Regions from separate parts of the Dokdonia sp. R86516 genome, predicted to be linked through region 2. Evidence: riboswitches for the same ligand, from Rfam matches in the RefSeq annotation. Region 2 holds a riboswitch; the other holds the start of a gene.
The links. A riboswitch is a leader RNA that binds a small molecule or an ion and turns the genes downstream of it on or off. The one in region 2 is predicted to bind S-adenosylmethionine.
Positions count from the first base shown of each region.

Region 1: another riboswitch for S-adenosylmethionine. It lies ahead of SJY23_RS12490 (Na+/H+ antiporter NhaC family protein); the one in region 2 lies ahead of SJY23_RS06955 (O-acetylhomoserine aminocarboxypropyltransferase/cysteine synthase family protein).

Region 1 is NZ_CP138998.1:2,786,161-2,794,313, reverse strand. It holds gene SJY23_RS12500 (choice-of-anchor J domain-containing protein) at 1-2,061, opposite strand, end outside; gene SJY23_RS12495 (choice-of-anchor J domain-containing protein) at 2,226-2,807, opposite strand; SAM-I-IV-variant riboswitch at 3,235-3,331, shown strand; gene SJY23_RS12490 (Na+/H+ antiporter NhaC family protein) at 3,367-4,701, shown strand; gene SJY23_RS12485 (YceI family protein) at 4,814-5,662, opposite strand; gene SJY23_RS12480 (hypothetical protein) at 5,644-6,042, opposite strand; gene SJY23_RS12475 (YceI family protein) at 6,044-6,586, opposite strand; gene SJY23_RS12470 (DUF5777 family beta-barrel protein) at 6,610-7,506, opposite strand; gene SJY23_RS12465 (fasciclin domain-containing protein) at 7,884-8,153, shown strand, end outside.
Region 2 is NZ_CP138998.1:1,523,548-1,531,700, reverse strand. It holds gene SJY23_RS06965 (aspartate kinase) at 1-342, opposite strand, end outside; gene SJY23_RS06960 (alpha/beta fold hydrolase) at 330-1,301, opposite strand; gene SJY23_RS06955 (O-acetylhomoserine aminocarboxypropyltransferase/cysteine synthase family protein) at 1,396-2,688, opposite strand; SAM riboswitch class I at 2,847-2,968, opposite strand; gene metK (methionine adenosyltransferase) at 3,379-4,632, shown strand; gene SJY23_RS06945 (CIA30 family protein) at 4,825-5,367, opposite strand; gene SJY23_RS06940 (TMEM175 family protein) at 5,433-6,053, opposite strand; gene SJY23_RS06935 (carboxypeptidase regulatory-like domain-containing protein) at 6,134-8,153, opposite strand, start outside.

The sequences.
Region 1 (8,153 bases), 1.3 Mb from region 2:
ATCAAAATCTATTAGAAATGGAGATACAAGCATCCCTGGCATCAAATTTTGAGAGGTAGGGAAATCATTTACAAAAGCAGTATTTGGTGCAGACTTTATTGGAGCATATAAATTTTGTCGATCAATTATTCCTGCAAGATCATGGTTAGACCTCTCCCAGCAAAAGTCTGTTATTCCATCCGTTTGATGTTGTTCCTGTGCATCGTAACTATCAAAATTCTCAAAAAAAGGAGCTTGTAAAGTGCATGTTATAGTAAATGAATAACTATTACTCCAGTTGCTATAACCTAAGTTATCATTGCAAACGGCTCGTACATAATAATCATATTTGCCATTACTTAACTCATCAATTTGAAATGGGTTTGTTGTACTTGTAGTTATAGTGCCTTCTCCTAAAACGAAATCCTTTGGGCCATATTCTATCTCCCAACTTTCTGGACTCTCTTGATTATTATTGTCTTGCCACTCTAGAGTTACAGAACCTTCTTCTGATTGATAAGCCGTTAGGCTTGTAGGAGTAACACAAGTAACCTCAGAATAATGAAAGTCATCAAAAAGGATCACTTGTCTTCTATTGCTTGGCCCTTGTTTAAAACCAATATACTTATCTGTAAGGGCATAATCTGAAAATGTCACTTCATATTTTGTGTAAGTATCTTCATTATCGGCAGCATTTGTTATAGTATGATACGGTGTGAAAGTAGTGTAATCATCCGGATCTGAAAGTGTACCTATGATCACCTCGTTTGGGGAAGCATACCCACTAGATATTGGTTGAAGCCAAAATGATATTTTTTTATAGTTATCAAGATCAGCTAGCCTAGGAGATACTAACACTATTCTATCAGATGGAGTATCACCAGTAGGGTAGTCAATATCATTAAAAATCCGCACACAATTAGACCCAGTATTTGCAGGGTATTCATTAGGCCCTACATCATCTACTAAGCTAATATTATTAAGACTATTGTCCCAATAGGGACTTCCGCTGCCAGTAGGGCGTATTGCTGTCCAACAATTTTCAAAACGTCCTTCTTCTTGTGTCTCAAAACTCTCAGAATAGCCTGTGAGATATCCTTCACATTTTGTCGTAAAATTATTGACAAAAGACCAATCACTCCAATCATTATTACACTTTGCGCGAACGTAAAAATCATAACTAGTATTTGATTGTAAGTCTTGTAAAGTCACACTCTCTGTAGATGATTGTACACGCTGACCAGTATCTAAGGAAAAGCCACTAGGACCATAAACAATTTCCCATAAGTTAGATGTAGAATTACTGTAACTATCCCAACTTATATCAACCTCATTAAACCGTTCGTGTAGAACTTTTGAGTAAAGTGGCTCCGTACACGAGGGAATATTTTCATATTTAAAATCATCAAGATAAAATTCAGTACCATAAAATTCATCACCATGCTGTATAGCAATATACGTGGCTTCAAAGTTTTCACTTAACTCATTTAAATATACTGTATGTTCTCTCCAAGGTGCTAAGGGTAAACCATTGCGTTTTACCTCACTCATTTGTTCTGGTGTAATAGTTTCAATGAGATCAAAAGTATCTGGATTACTAGGATCTGTCATGGTACCGATATGAAGACTAGATTCGTTAAAACCTGATGAATATCTTCTTTTTACAATCAAATTAAATCTAATTCGCTTACTATTATCTAAATCTAAAATAGGCTTAGATATTAAGTAAAAATCTGATGACGGGGCCGAAGAAGAGTCAATGCCATTATAGAAGTATACGAACTGATTTCCAGAAGAAGGCAGTATGGTCTCATTAAAAGACCCTCCCCATGACTGTTGATAGTTAACTTCAATACTTTCAGTTGTACGTATATCAGCAAAGGCATTATGATTATTAACGATTGTAGTCCAGCATGGGTTTATACCCGTTGCATGTTCAAAAGATTCTGTGTAGTTTGCTTCTATAGGGATGCATGCTGTCATTAAATGAATGGGATCAGACCACTCAGAAAAAAGTGCTTCTGTATCACATTTTGAGCGGATCTTAATCGAGTATTCTGTGCCTTCTATAAGATTATCCAAGGCAATTGAGGGTGAATATGTTAATAGCCGTTGCGTACTATTAGAAACATTAAGAATTTCGTATTCAAATTCCCATAATAATTCAGTGCCTGAACCAGACCAATTAATCTGAGCGCTATCGTCTGTAATATTTGATGCAGTAATATCAAAGGGGTTTACACAATCTACAGATTGGACATATTAAAATCATCTATAAATACCTGTTCACCACGACTTCTATAAGTTTGTTGCAATTTAAAAGCAATGTATTTATCTGTTCCACTATAATTATTGAGATAAACACTTCTTCTTTCCCATTCCCCGTAAGGAACATCTTCATAAATCGTACTGAGTTCTGTAAAAGATTCAGGCGTTTCTGGGTCAGATACAGTCCCTACGATTAGGTCACCTTCGTAGGCACTAATGTAAAACTCTAGTTTTTTGTCAGTTGACAGATCAGGTAATTGAGGTGATATTAAAATAATAGCATTAGCTGTTGGAGATGTATCAACTAAGTGAATAGAATATCCTGTTGTACCTCTAAAAACTTCATCAGATAAAGAATAATATGTAGAAGAAGAATTACTAGGGAATTCTTTAACAGTCCAACAATCACTTATCTCAGAAGTATCAAAATTATGTTCATAACCAACTGTAAATGTATCTGTACAATCGTTTACCGAACAGTCATCATTATCTAGTGAGTTAGAAAAAAATGTAATTGCTGAAAATAAAATGTAAAATTTACTTAGTAAATAAGAATTCATAAATGCTTGATAATAGATACTCTGCTATAGATGTAAAAGACTTAATTTCAAATATAACTAAAAGTATATTTTAAGCTCTGTATTATCAATCAATTACATATTTTAATGAAAAATTACGCTTTCGCGAAAGCGTAAAAAGAAAACCTTAAATCATATTGTAAATAACATGATCCACCTCTTAATGATTAAATCTATAACTTAATTTACAAAGTGATAAACAGTTAACTGAGTCAATAAAAAAACTACTCTTTATGTAATGTAATGAGGATAATGCCGTCAGAGTACAAACCGTTTAAACTGATATCCATAGTATAAATGACGATTCGTAAGAAATATGCTGTCATCTATTTGATTATGTAAGCATTAAAAAAATTAACTTTTTTTAAGCTAAAAGGTATGGTTTGTACACTAGTTTTACATCCTTAAAATTAATTATCAAGAATCTCACAAAGGAGATAGCAACCTGCAATAACGAGCAAGGTGCTAAATAGATAAGCCAATTAATTGGAAACAATGTTAACGCATACTTCTATCTAATTGCTATTATCTCCTTGCAAGAATGAAGAAGAACATGACACAGACTACACAAATTACCCCAAAATTTACAGCCCTAATTCCGCTTTTTGTATTTGTAATCACATTTTTAGGCGTTGGTATTTATCAAGATGATTTTTATGCTCTACCTGCACCTATGGCTGTTATTGCTGGAATTATCGTTGCTTTTATAATGTTTAGACAGACTATAAATGCTAAGATTGACATCCTCCTCAAAGGATGTGGTGACGATAAAATTTTAACCATGTGCCTCATTTATCTACTAGCTGGTGCATTTGCCGCAATAACTAATGCTACAGGTAGTGTAGATGCGATTGTAAACCTAGGTTTAGATTATATTGCGATACAATATATTTACGTAGGTATTTTTGTGATTGCTGGGTTTTTATCGGTTTCTACGGGAACATCTGTGGGAGCAATTGTAGCTTTAGCACCCATTGTTGTTGGTTTTGCAGATAAAAGTAGTGCAGACCTTGCCATACTTTGTGGAGCCTTACTAGGAGGTAGTATGTTTGGAGATAACCTCTCAGTAATTTCAGATACCACGATTGCTGCCACTCAATCTTTGGGAACAAAAATGAGTGATAAATTCAAGCAAAATATAAAGATTGCGGTTCCTGCTGCACTTATAACAATCGCTATCTTAATTTTTAAAGGATTAGATCTAACAACAGATGTTACAGAAACCGTTGTTTATGAATATGATGTAATAAAAATTGCTCCTTATGTCCTCGTCATTATTCTTTCTATTGTAGGTCTCAACGTTTTTGTTACGCTACTTGTAGGTGTACTTGCTGCAGCTTTACTAGGGATCGTTTATGGTGATTTTACCATCATAGAATCTACTAAAATTGCTTACACAGGTTTTACAAATATGACTGAAATTTTCTTGTTATCTCTGCTCACTGGAGGTCTTGCTGCGCTTGTGGCTAGTAATGGCGGTATTGAATTTATTCTAGTAAACATTAAAAAACTCATTAAGAGTAAAAAAACTGCGCAACTTGGTATTGCAGCGCTGGTAAGTACCATCAATATGGCAATTGCAAATAACACCGTTTCCATAATCGTCGCTGGACCTATCGCAAAGACCATTAATGATGAATATGAGTTAGATAATAAGAAAACGGCTTCTATTCTGGATATTTTCGCTTGTATCTTTCAGGGCTTATTACCTTATGGAGCGCAGGTTTTAATGATTTTGAGCTTCTCAGAAGGTAATATCAATTACCTGGATCTTGTAGCAAATACGTGGTATTTACTGTTGCTGTTTGTAGTTACAATCTTATACATCATCTTTAAGAGTGATACTAATAATCACGCTTTTGCGAAAGCTAACTAAGTAATATTAAAGCAAGAGGTAATTTTTAAAAGAAGATGGTGTTTAAATAAAATTCCAGCGAAAGCGAATAATGGTAAGCTAGATAATAGCATCATCTAGCTTGCCATATTTTTTATTGATTTGTCAATATTACAATTGTTACGTCAATATCTTCCCAAACTTTATTCTCATGATAATCACCACATACATTATCTAGCGCATCATAACCTAACTGCCAGTCAAAAATATTCATATCTGGAATACTTCCAGAAAGCACAAGACTATCCTCATTTACAACAATATCAAAAGTCTCTGTTGCTGTGATTCCATTCATTTCAAAAAGTATGGTGACCTCATTGTTATCATAACTAATTACATCTCCTATGATATCTGGTGTAAAGGCACTGAAAAATGTTCCTACATTAGTGGTTCTCTCTGACTCATTGCCCACATTAACAGAGCTTGTGTTTACAGTTACCTTAGCATTATCGAGTAAATCAATAGGTGCAATTGCGTTCTCGTTCAGTTCGTAGCTTATTTCATCAAAGGTACCACTCACTCCTGCCCTATTGTCGTAGTCTGGGTATTTATATGCTGTCCATTCTATTTGTATTCTAGCTGCAGGAACTTCTTCTTCATTTGCACTTAATAACGCTAAGAAAGTCTCGAAACTCTCACTCTCTTCTTGAGTAAGTTGGACAGCATCGGCTGGCGGCATTACAGTATTTGAAGTAGAAGATATACGACTTACCATCTGTACGATATTTGATTTAGTTTTTTCATACGTATCATAGCGGTTGTTACCTTCTATATGATATATATGGCAGGAAATACACTTATTATCAATGACTTGTTTTAATGTAGTTGTGTAATACTCTTGAGCCGCAGCATCATTTACAGGGTACTCAACATCTGCTTGCTCTGAGGTACAGCCGGTCATTACGAGTAGACCTAATACAATTATTAATTTATAAGCTGACATTTTGATAATATAATTTCATTAAACATCTCATCTAATCCACTGTAAACCCCCTTCACAGTTATTTCATTTCCTATGGTTAAGGACCCTTCCAGTTGAGCGTTTTCTATTTCACACTTTATTTGCTCATTAAGAATAACAATGGTTGTTTGTTCTCCTTTTTCTAATAATGAGACCTTACCGGTAACCTCGATAACTTGATTTAATAAGGTACGAGCAGCCTCTGTATCAGATTCCATCTTGTCAATTAAGGTGGTTGCCGTAACTTTCAAATCTGCATTTGAGGTAGTAACACTTTCTGCGGGCTTATTAAATGAATAGATCCCGTAAACAATAGCCCCTACAATGACTAAAAGCGCAACAATACTTATCTTTTTACCCATATTACTTATAATTTGCTACAAGATTAACATCAATGTCTGCTGCAATTTTGTCTTTTACAAGAGATGGTATTTCAATGTCATATGTTTCTAAAACAAGTTTAAAGTCGCTAGTTACCTTTAAGGTTTTGTCTTTCATTACTTCAATAGTCGCTTTAACAGACGTAGGTTGTTTTTTACCATGAAAAAGCATAGTGCCATTAATATTTACATCTTCATAAACTTGAGGAGAATTTAAATCAATATCCGTTTCAAAAGTTCCTTGAAATTTTGCAGATGGATACTTATCTGAGTGCACATATTTTTCATTAAAGTGCTCCTCCATCAAGGCTTTTTCAAATTTGAAAGATTTGAGTAATACATTAAAAGCTATTAACTTCTTCTCTATATTAAGAATGCTAGCTGCTTGATTACTTGTAGCCTCAATATTTTCTATAGGGGTTTTTGAGGAGAAAGAGATAGTGCCCGTTCTAGTAACTAGCTTTTCTTGTGCTTGAGTAAGGCTTGAAGCAAAGACTAGAAATAAAATTGCGATTGATTTGTACATGGTATAAGAGTTAAATTGATTTGTTATAATGAGAATTCTCGCAGTATGCTGAAACCGAAGTTAATATCACGATTGAAGAAATTACCGCTTTGATTGATAGCAAATTTCCCTGGGTGTAAAGCAAATGCATTTGTAAAAAACAATTGAAAAACATGGCCGCCTGTCTCTATATCAAGTCCTAAAGCGAGCGTATTCTTGCGAGCACTGTGCGCGTCAAAGGTAGGTAGCGTGTAATAATACTCCCCATTAATCGAAATAGATCTCGATATGAGATAACGACCACCTACAGCTATGGAATATATAGCGTTAGGATCTTCCTGAGTTTCAGTTAAGTTTCTGTAAACTAATGTAGGAGAAAGTTGAAGGGATAGTTTTTCTGAAAACTTGCGACTTATCAGTAATTGATTTACATATTCTAGTCTTCCTGAAAAGTTATTATTACGTGCCTCTGGAAAATACTCTCTAGTCTTAATATCTAAGCTCCCAAAATAGCTTAATGCAAAAGGAAATGACTTTGATCCAGATCTTTGTCTAAGAGCACTTACCTTAATACTATTTGAATAGGTTTTGTCTGGCTTATTTGATCTCGCCACACCCAGTTGAATATAGTCTGTAAGGCCATATTCTAGACTAAAGTGCATATTATTAATTTGATCAAGACCAAAGAAATTGTCAATACCTTTTATTTTTCCAAAAACGTGTGAGATTCTAAAGTGTAATTGACTTTTCTTTACACGTTCAGTAGATTGCCCGATAAGTAATCTAGTAGATTTAAATGAAGCGATAACTTCGTTATCTCCTTCTATAGTAAGGTCATCAAGTTCTGAGAATAAATCATCGATTTCTGTTTCTTGTGGTTCTTGAGATTGAATGCTTAGCGAGAATACTGCACTGAATAGTATTGACAAGAAAAATTTCATTAATAAGGTATAAGTTGGTTAGCTTAAGTTTGTTAAGACCTTTTTTAAGAGGTTTTACAAATTCAGCTCAAATTTAGAGTATAATCACAAATAATCTTAACAAATTTTAACTTTTAATCAGAGTAACAGAAAGTTACCCAATAATTACTCGCATTACTATATATGTCACAAAGGCACTTATAACGTGCCATGCTATGATGAGTTCTTAAATTTGTAAATCAGATTAAGCTTAAAGTCTTATCACAAACGTTTTATTTAGAATTTCACTTTCTAACGTATACTGTTAAACCTATCCCAAAATCAAACCCTACCGAGAACCGAATGAGAAGCTGCTGCGTTATATATGTAAATCTATATAACACAAACACTAAACAATTATGAAAACAGTAAACGTATTATCAATGGCACTTTGTGCAGGACTTTTATCACTTGCATCATGTGAAGGTTCAAAAAACATGGGAAAAGAAGAAGCAGCAGATCAAAAAGAGATGATGGATGATAAGTTGTCTCAAGTAGAAGATATGATGGACAATAAAATGACTGAGGGAGAAGACATGATGGATGAAATGACAGTAATGGTAGGTGGAGCAGCAATGTATCCTTCTAAAAATATTGTTGAGAATGCTGTAAACTCAAAAGACCACACT
Region 2 (8,153 bases):
TCCATTTTCAACGAGAGATACATAGTTTTCTACAAACTGCGGACTCGCAGTGACATCTACCGCGATAAACGAGCTTTCAACATCGTGATTTGACTCTTGTTGTTGTTTTAATTTTTTCGCGTAAGCGTAAATATCATCAAGTGTGTATGGATGTGCCTGGTTCTCAAAATCTGCACTCCAGCTGCCTGTCGTCTCATTTTGAAATAATGCCAGTGTAGAGTTTGCAATACAAAAAATATTAAGTTGCTTACTAGAAGACTTTTTATTAAAATCTGTAATCTGTGTGATGAGCGTGCTCCCCACATTACCTATACCAAAAATGGCGATGTTTATTTGTGACATAATTGTGTTGAAAAAATGGGTTTTACAAAGCTTGATAACTGCTCATATTCTATTAAAAAGGCATCGTGACCGTGTATGGATTTAATCTCATCATAGGTAGATGAGACACCCATCTCTTGTAATTGCAAGTGGGTCTCATACATCTCATCTGCTAGAAAAAGTCCGTCTGTATCTATAGCTACTTGATGCACGGTACCGGTAAAGTCACACAGGGACTCTTTAAAATCTTTGCTTCCTTGTGTAATATCTGCACTAAGCAATAACTGATTCATAAGCCTATATGCCGATAGCGAAAAACGTTCTGAGAGCTTTATGCCGTGGTGATTAAGCCAGCTTTGTGTATTATATAATTGCTCATCGCGCTTACTGCGATTAAACTTCTCTTTAAAAGAAGCTGGTGTGCGATAAAAGGTCATTGCGTGCATACGCGCATCTGCTACGGGCTGGCTAGAATGGGTAAGCAAGCTGTCTTGTATATGACATTGTGCTATCACCCAGTCTGTCGCTTTCCAGTCTGTCGCAATGGGTATTAAATGTTTTATAAGTTTTGGCTGTTGGCTTGCGAGCTCCCAGGCTATCTGCCCTCCTAAGGAACCACCTACAACGGCAAAAAGTGATGTTATGTTAAGATGCTGTAGCACCTCCCCGTGTATGCGTGCGATGTCATAATTTGTAAACTCTTTATACGCTGTAATGCGCTGCGTGCTTGCGTGGCCATTACCTGGTATATCTATAGATAGTATGGTGTAGCAACCTGTATCTATAGCTTTTTCTTTACCTATCAAATCACTCCACCAGCCTTTGTCTCCAGTTATGGTAGAGTTACCCGTGAGCGCGTGATTAACCAGTACTACAGGAGCTGTACCTAGTACCTGACCCGCCAGCTGGTATGACACTTCGAGATCACAATGATAACCAGAATGTGTGGTAAAAGATGATATGGATACGATGTTAAGCATAAATATTGCAGTTTAAGATGGGGCGAAAGGCTACTTATTGTAAAAAAGCTCCAACTAGCTCTGGCAAAAAAGCTAGCTGGAGCATCACAATTAATTACACTAAAACAGTTTTATCTACGCGCGCAAAAGCCGCTACGAGATCTTCTTTAAGATCTTCTATATTTTCAAGACCAACAGAAAGACGTACGAGATCTTTAGTTACTCCAGTTGCCTCTTGCTCTTGGTCTGAGAGTTGCTGGTGTGTGGTGCTCGCTGGGTGTATAATGAGTGATTTACTATCACCTATATTTGCGAGTAGTGAGAAAAGCTTAGTCTCGTTTGCAATAGTTTTTGCACTTTCAAAACCACCTTTTATACCAAAGGTGACAATCCCACTCTGCCCCTTAGGCAAGTATTGCTTTACAAGATCATTGTACTTACTTGACTCAAGACCTGGATAATTTACCCACGCCACCTCATCACGAGTTTCTAGCCACTGCGCAAGTGCAAGTGCATTTTGCGAGTGCTTTTGCAATCTAATTTCTAGTGTTTCTAGCCCTTGTAATATTTGGAATGCATTAAATGGGCTCAATGCCGCACCGTGATCTCTCAATCCTTCTATGCGCACCTTTGCAATAAAGGCTGCCTCTGCAAGTGCATCGTGGTATACTAAGCCGTGGTAACCTGCAGATGGCTCTGTAAACTCAGGAAATTTACCATTACTCCAATCAAATTTTCCTGCATCTATAATCACTCCGCCTAGTGCGGTACCATTACCGTTTATGTATTTTGTAAGTGAGTGAATCACGATATCTGCCCCGTGCTCTATTGGGTTAAGAAGCGCTGGAGTTGCCACCGTGTTATCTACAATGAAAGGGACTTTGTGCGCTTTCGCGAAAGCGGAAATACCTTTTAAATCTAATACATCCAGTTTAGGATTGCCTAGTGACTCCACAAAGAAGGCACGGGTATTTTCTTGTGCTGCGTTTTTAAAATTTTCTGGATCTGAAGGATCTACAAAAGTGGTTGTAATCCCAAAACGAGGAAGCGTCACACTTAGTAAATTATACGTTCCTCCATAGAGACTACTTGAGGCTACTACGTGGTCCCCTTGCTTTAAGAGTGTAAGTAGCGTGGTGTTAATTGCCGCAGTACCAGAGGCTGTTACAACAGCTGCTAGCCCTCCTTCTATCTCTGTGAGGCGCTTCTCTAGCACATCATTTGTAGGGTTATTAAGGCGTGTGTAGATAAAACCTGGCTCAGAGAGGTTAAAAAGGTTTGCTGCGTGGTCTGCATCATTAAAAACGTAGGCAGTGCTCTGGTAAATAGGCACGGCTCTTGTTCCTCCGTTTGCTGCATAATCGTGTCCTGCGTGCAACGCTTTGGTTGCTAATTTTTGTGTACTCATTTTTCTTTTTTTTGAGTTTAATAGATTCCCTCTCACCTTGTGTGAAAGGATTAAAAACAAAAGCCAAACGTCTCTTAAACCTTTTTACAGGCTCTCAAGATTTTTAAGAAAAATATTATAAGAAAAAACATAAGCACGTACCTGAGCGGTACTGCTCGATGTTATCTATCCTCAAGATTCGGTAATGAGCGACTCTTGGGTAGAATGTAGCACCTTCTTTCTAAGTGAAAGGGTTGCTAAGGCTTCATAGGGTCATTCCCTCAGCCTTTCTTGATAACATTTCAATAAGTTGTTGAACTTTGTGAGCACAAATATTGTAAAAACAATTTTACAAAAACAAACTTTTTAGAATAATTTTCTAAATAAAGTTATGTTAAATTCAATTAAACAAAAATTAAACTATATTCAATCTATATATAAAACTATTTTTCTAATCTCTCCATAAAAGCAGAAAATAGGTCTTAGAAAATTTTCACAAAAAAATAACATTACCCTACCAGATTGGTAGGGTAATAGATTATTTATATCATTAAAGTTTCTTTACTTTTGTCCCCATAATAACGAGGACAGATTTGACTGCTTGCAACCTCAAAAAAAAATGGCTAAAATCAAACACAAGACTTTAACATTTCTTGTGTTATGTTTCTACCCAGCACTCGTCAAATCTACTTCTTGACAAAAAATTAAAAAATGGCTTATTTATTTACCTCAGAATCTGTTTCTGAAGGACACCCTGATAAAATTGCAGATCAGATTTCTGACGCACTTATCGATAACTTTCTTGCTTTTGACACGCAGTCTAAAGTTGCTTGCGAGACCCTAGTTACAACTGGGCAGGTAGTTCTTGCAGGAGAAGTAAAGTCTAATGCATACCTAGATGTTCAAAAAATTGCCCGTGAGACTATTAATAAAATAGGATACACAAAGGGTGAGTATATGTTTGACGGTAACTCTTGTGGTGTACTGTCTGCCATACACGAGCAGTCTGATGATATAAATCGTGGTGTAGACCGCGAGAGCAAAGAAGAGCAAGGTGCAGGAGACCAAGGTATGATGTTTGGCTATGCGACTAAGGAAACTGAAAACTATATGCCACTAGCTCTCGAGCTATCACATAGATTACTCATTGAACTAGGTAAACTACGCCGTGAGGATGATGAGATTACTTACCTACGTCCAGATGCCAAAGCACAAGTTACTATTGAGTATAGTGATGATAATGTGCCGCAACGCATTGAAGCGATTGTGGTGTCTACACAACACGACGACTTTGATGAAGATGAAGCAATGCTAGGTCGCATACGTGGTGACATAAAAGATATTCTTATACCTCGCGTAGTAGGAATGCTACCAGAAAATATCGCTGCGCTCTTTAATGATGATATTAAGTATCACATCAACCCAACGGGCAAGTTTGTGATAGGTGGACCTCACGGAGACACAGGTCTTACAGGTCGTAAAATTATAGTAGATACGTACGGTGGTAAAGGAGCTCACGGTGGTGGTGCTTTTTCTGGAAAAGACCCATCAAAGGTAGACCGCTCTGCAGCTTATGCAACGCGTCACATAGCAAAAAACCTAGTAGCTGCCGGAGTAGCAGATGAGATACTTGTACAAGTATCTTATGCAATAGGTGTTGTTGAGCCTATGGGAATCTTTGTAGATACCTACGGCTCATCAAATGTGTCGCTATCTGATGGTGAGATTGCTCAAAAGGTAACCGAACTTTTTGATATGAGACCAGCTGCAATAGAAAGCAGATTAAAACTGCGCTCTCCTATATACAGCGAGACTGCAGCATATGGACATATGGGACGTACAAACGAAGTGGTAACAAAAACTTTTGAAAGCTTTGACGGTAAGAAAAAGGAAGTTGAAGTAGAACTCTTTACTTGGGAAAAACTTGATTATGTTGAGAAAGTAAAAGAAGCTTTTAATCTATAGTCTATCGGTATAGATAGTAAAAAAGGGAGCCACTAGGCTCCCTTTTTTTGTTTTGTAAGTTATCACTCATATGTGCTCAATGTAATGCGATTTCCTGACAGGCTCGAAATGACGACTGATTTCCAATTACAATTACCTAGTCTTCTTACTGTTATGTGATTTATCGGCAGGCTCGAAATGACAAAAATGTAGTTACTCAAATATGATTTTATCAACTTCGATCTCAAAATCTGTTGCGGCTTTTGTATTTGAAATTAATCCTATGCGTATAATATCTGCGAGATCTTCTTTATCGGGCTGCCCTTCCATAGGCTGTCCTAATCTGTAGGTGCCAAAATTTGCTAGATTATAGGTTACGGTTTTCCACTCCCCTTGAGTGATGGGTAGGTTTATTTTATAATTCGGTCTCCAGAATCTTTTATACTTATTGAGCGTGAGCCCAAAATCTTGCCCTGTAGATTTATATCGTACAGTCACGGTTGTATAACTGGACAAATCGTACGACTGGTAAGGAGTTCTCAAGGATGCAAAACCACCATTATTCTCCAGACTTACGCTTCCGCGAAAGATGATACTTTCCTTAGTTTGCTCAATACTACCCGTAGATAATCCTCCCATTACTCCATCAAGCACGACAAACCAGTCATCACAAGTGTTGCAAGTAGTTCCAAAATCAAAAGAGAGCGGTGTCGTGTTCATAGTAGTTGTGATCAGTAAGGCTAAGAGATACTTCATAGCTTTTTTCTTTAAAGTTACGCTTTCGCGAAAGCGTAAACCTTATACTTACCACATTTTTAACACTACTCGGCAAGTGTCATTTTCTTCTTAAAACGACGATCAATAAGAAATTGAACAACAAAAAGAAAGACAAAAATCACTCGAGCAAACATTGGGAACACCATTGTACAGAGCGCGGCAAGAACCCAAATTATTAAAACATTTATAGCCCTTGCACGGTACCAGCGATACAGTACTCTGGTAAAACCTGTTTTCTTGTTTTCTGAGTAATACACATAGCGCGTCATAATTAAGTTAAAAACACCTATAACCGCAAGATTGATACAATAAAACATAAAAGGACCTGGGTAATCAAACCCATTTACATACATCGCTGTTGAGAATGGAAGTAAGACGATGGTGAGCAAGAAAAATATATTAATCCACAGTAGCTTACCTGTTACAACACTTACAAATTTCATTAACTTAATGTGACCTATCCAATATAATGCACTCACTAAAAAACTCACCACTAGACCTATGAAATCTGGTATTCTGTTAGCAAGCACGGCTCCAAAAGACAACTTATTAAGTGTAGCAATACTTGGGACACCTACCTCTAGAATGAGAAGTGTCATTACAATAGAAAATACAGCATCTGAAAAGTTTACTACGCGAGCTTTATCATAAGTTTCTTGTATCATTTTTCTAAAGTAATTAAAAAAAGTAAAAGCGACCTCATAAAGAATGAAGTCGCTTTTAAAAAGTGTTTCTTGTAGTTATGCTACAAACTATACTGTACTGTGAACATTACAATACGAGGCTGCACAAAATACTCTGTATTTGAGATGGTAAAATCATTTACACTATTTGTACTTATCACATCTACATCGAGTAAGTTTGTGGCTTGTATTCTAAACTCCCACTTACTTTCTGGTTTTTTATAGTACAGATTTGCTTCTAAGAAAGAATATCTGTTTTCTATCTCAGTACTATCGTCATTATCGTCATAGTTGTACAAGCTCCAGTCTGCAGCAATTGTAAATCCTTTACCAAAACTCCACTCTGCATTTGCAAATGGTCTATTTGTAAAGAAGGTTCTATCTGTCACCCCGTTATCTGAGTTTGTGCTCGTAAAGTTATAACCTATTTCAAAATTGGGACCTTCTTTAAAATTAGTCTCTGCACTCGTTGTATAGTTTTGGGTTAAGTTCTTTGTATTACGATCTTCTGTATTTACAATGTTGTTGAGATCACTGTAGCTACCTCTTGCGCTTGCGTTAAACTTCCATTTTTTAAAACGTTTTGAGAGGCGCGCATTTGCACTTAACGTCTGGTCTGCAAAATTTGTATTATTTACAGGTCTTGATATTCTGTTTATCCCTATAAAGTCACCGGCCGTCTTAATAGGATCTACACGACGGCTATAATTAACACCCCCAAAAAGACTCGTAAAGTTGAACATACTGAAGCTAAAGTAATTTAAACTCACGTCGTGATAGATGGCATTTTCTATATCTCGATTACCTCTAAAGAGGCTGTTGTAGTTATTAAACAACAAGCCTTCGGCAAAGTTATTTACGTCTGTATACTGGGCAGTCATCTGGTAATTAAAACGCAAGCTTTTACCTTGAGAAAACTCAACTACAGTATATAAGTCTGGTAGCACCATCCACTCACTATCTTCTGTTGTGCTCCCTAGTTGTGTACTCTTAGTAGTATAATTATGTAGTGTAAGCCCTGGTGTGATTGTAAATATGCCAGTCTTTATTTTATAATGAAGACCTAAAAACACATCACTGAAATTAAAGCGCACATCATTACCTATAGGTGTACCATCTTCTGTCTCGTTGAGATCTTGACTGCTACCGTTTTCTAAAATTTCAAATAAATTAGAATTAAAGTCTTGACGGCTCAAAGTGGTTCCTAGTGTAAAGTTGAGATTACTTTTATTATTAAGAACATAGTAGTAATCTATCTTTGCGTCAAGCTTGTTTGAGATGACGCTTTTATTTTGATTAATATCAAAAAGCCCGTCTGCTCCTGCTGTAAAATCTATGGCCTCAAAAGGATTATCTGGATCATCTGGGTTAGGAGACGTAAAAGGCTCTTGAGATAATAACGCACTATAAAATGGATTTTCATCCTGATATAAATGCTGGAAGGTACCAGAGAATATGTTATTCTCATCTAGCGTATAATAAACGTTTGCATTTTGATTTATAGAAAATGGTTCATTCTCCTTATTCTGGTCTACAACGTCTGTAGTGGTCTCTCCATCTTGCGTAATAATACTTGCGCCATCAGAAAATTCTGTTTGTTTTGACTTTTTAAGCAGTACATCATAATCTACCTGCAGGCTAGCATTAGGTTTAAACTTTGAGCTTAATTTTGCCATACCAAGCTGGTTGCGCTGGTCTGTCACTTCATTAAACCCTTGAGTAAAGCCCTGATTGATAAATGTGTTGAGAGAGTTATTTACAAAGTTGGTTTTATTATCGCTTAGTAGCGCAAAGCCACTAAGGTCCCACTTAGGTGAGGCTGCATAGGTGAAATTTGCTGCTACAAAATTAGACTCAATCTCATTTGCTCTATTATTTTGAGTAGTCAAAAAGCCTAAACCGCTATCGCTTACATTAAATCCAGTACCACCTCGTCTATTAAACCCTCTAAAACCACCTGTAAAGTTGAAATAATCACGAAAAGTAAAAGGAACATCTCCCGTATTATTAAAGTTAGATATAACATTAATACTTCCCTTAGGGCTGTAATAAAACAGTTTTGCCTTACCCAAATAGCGCGTT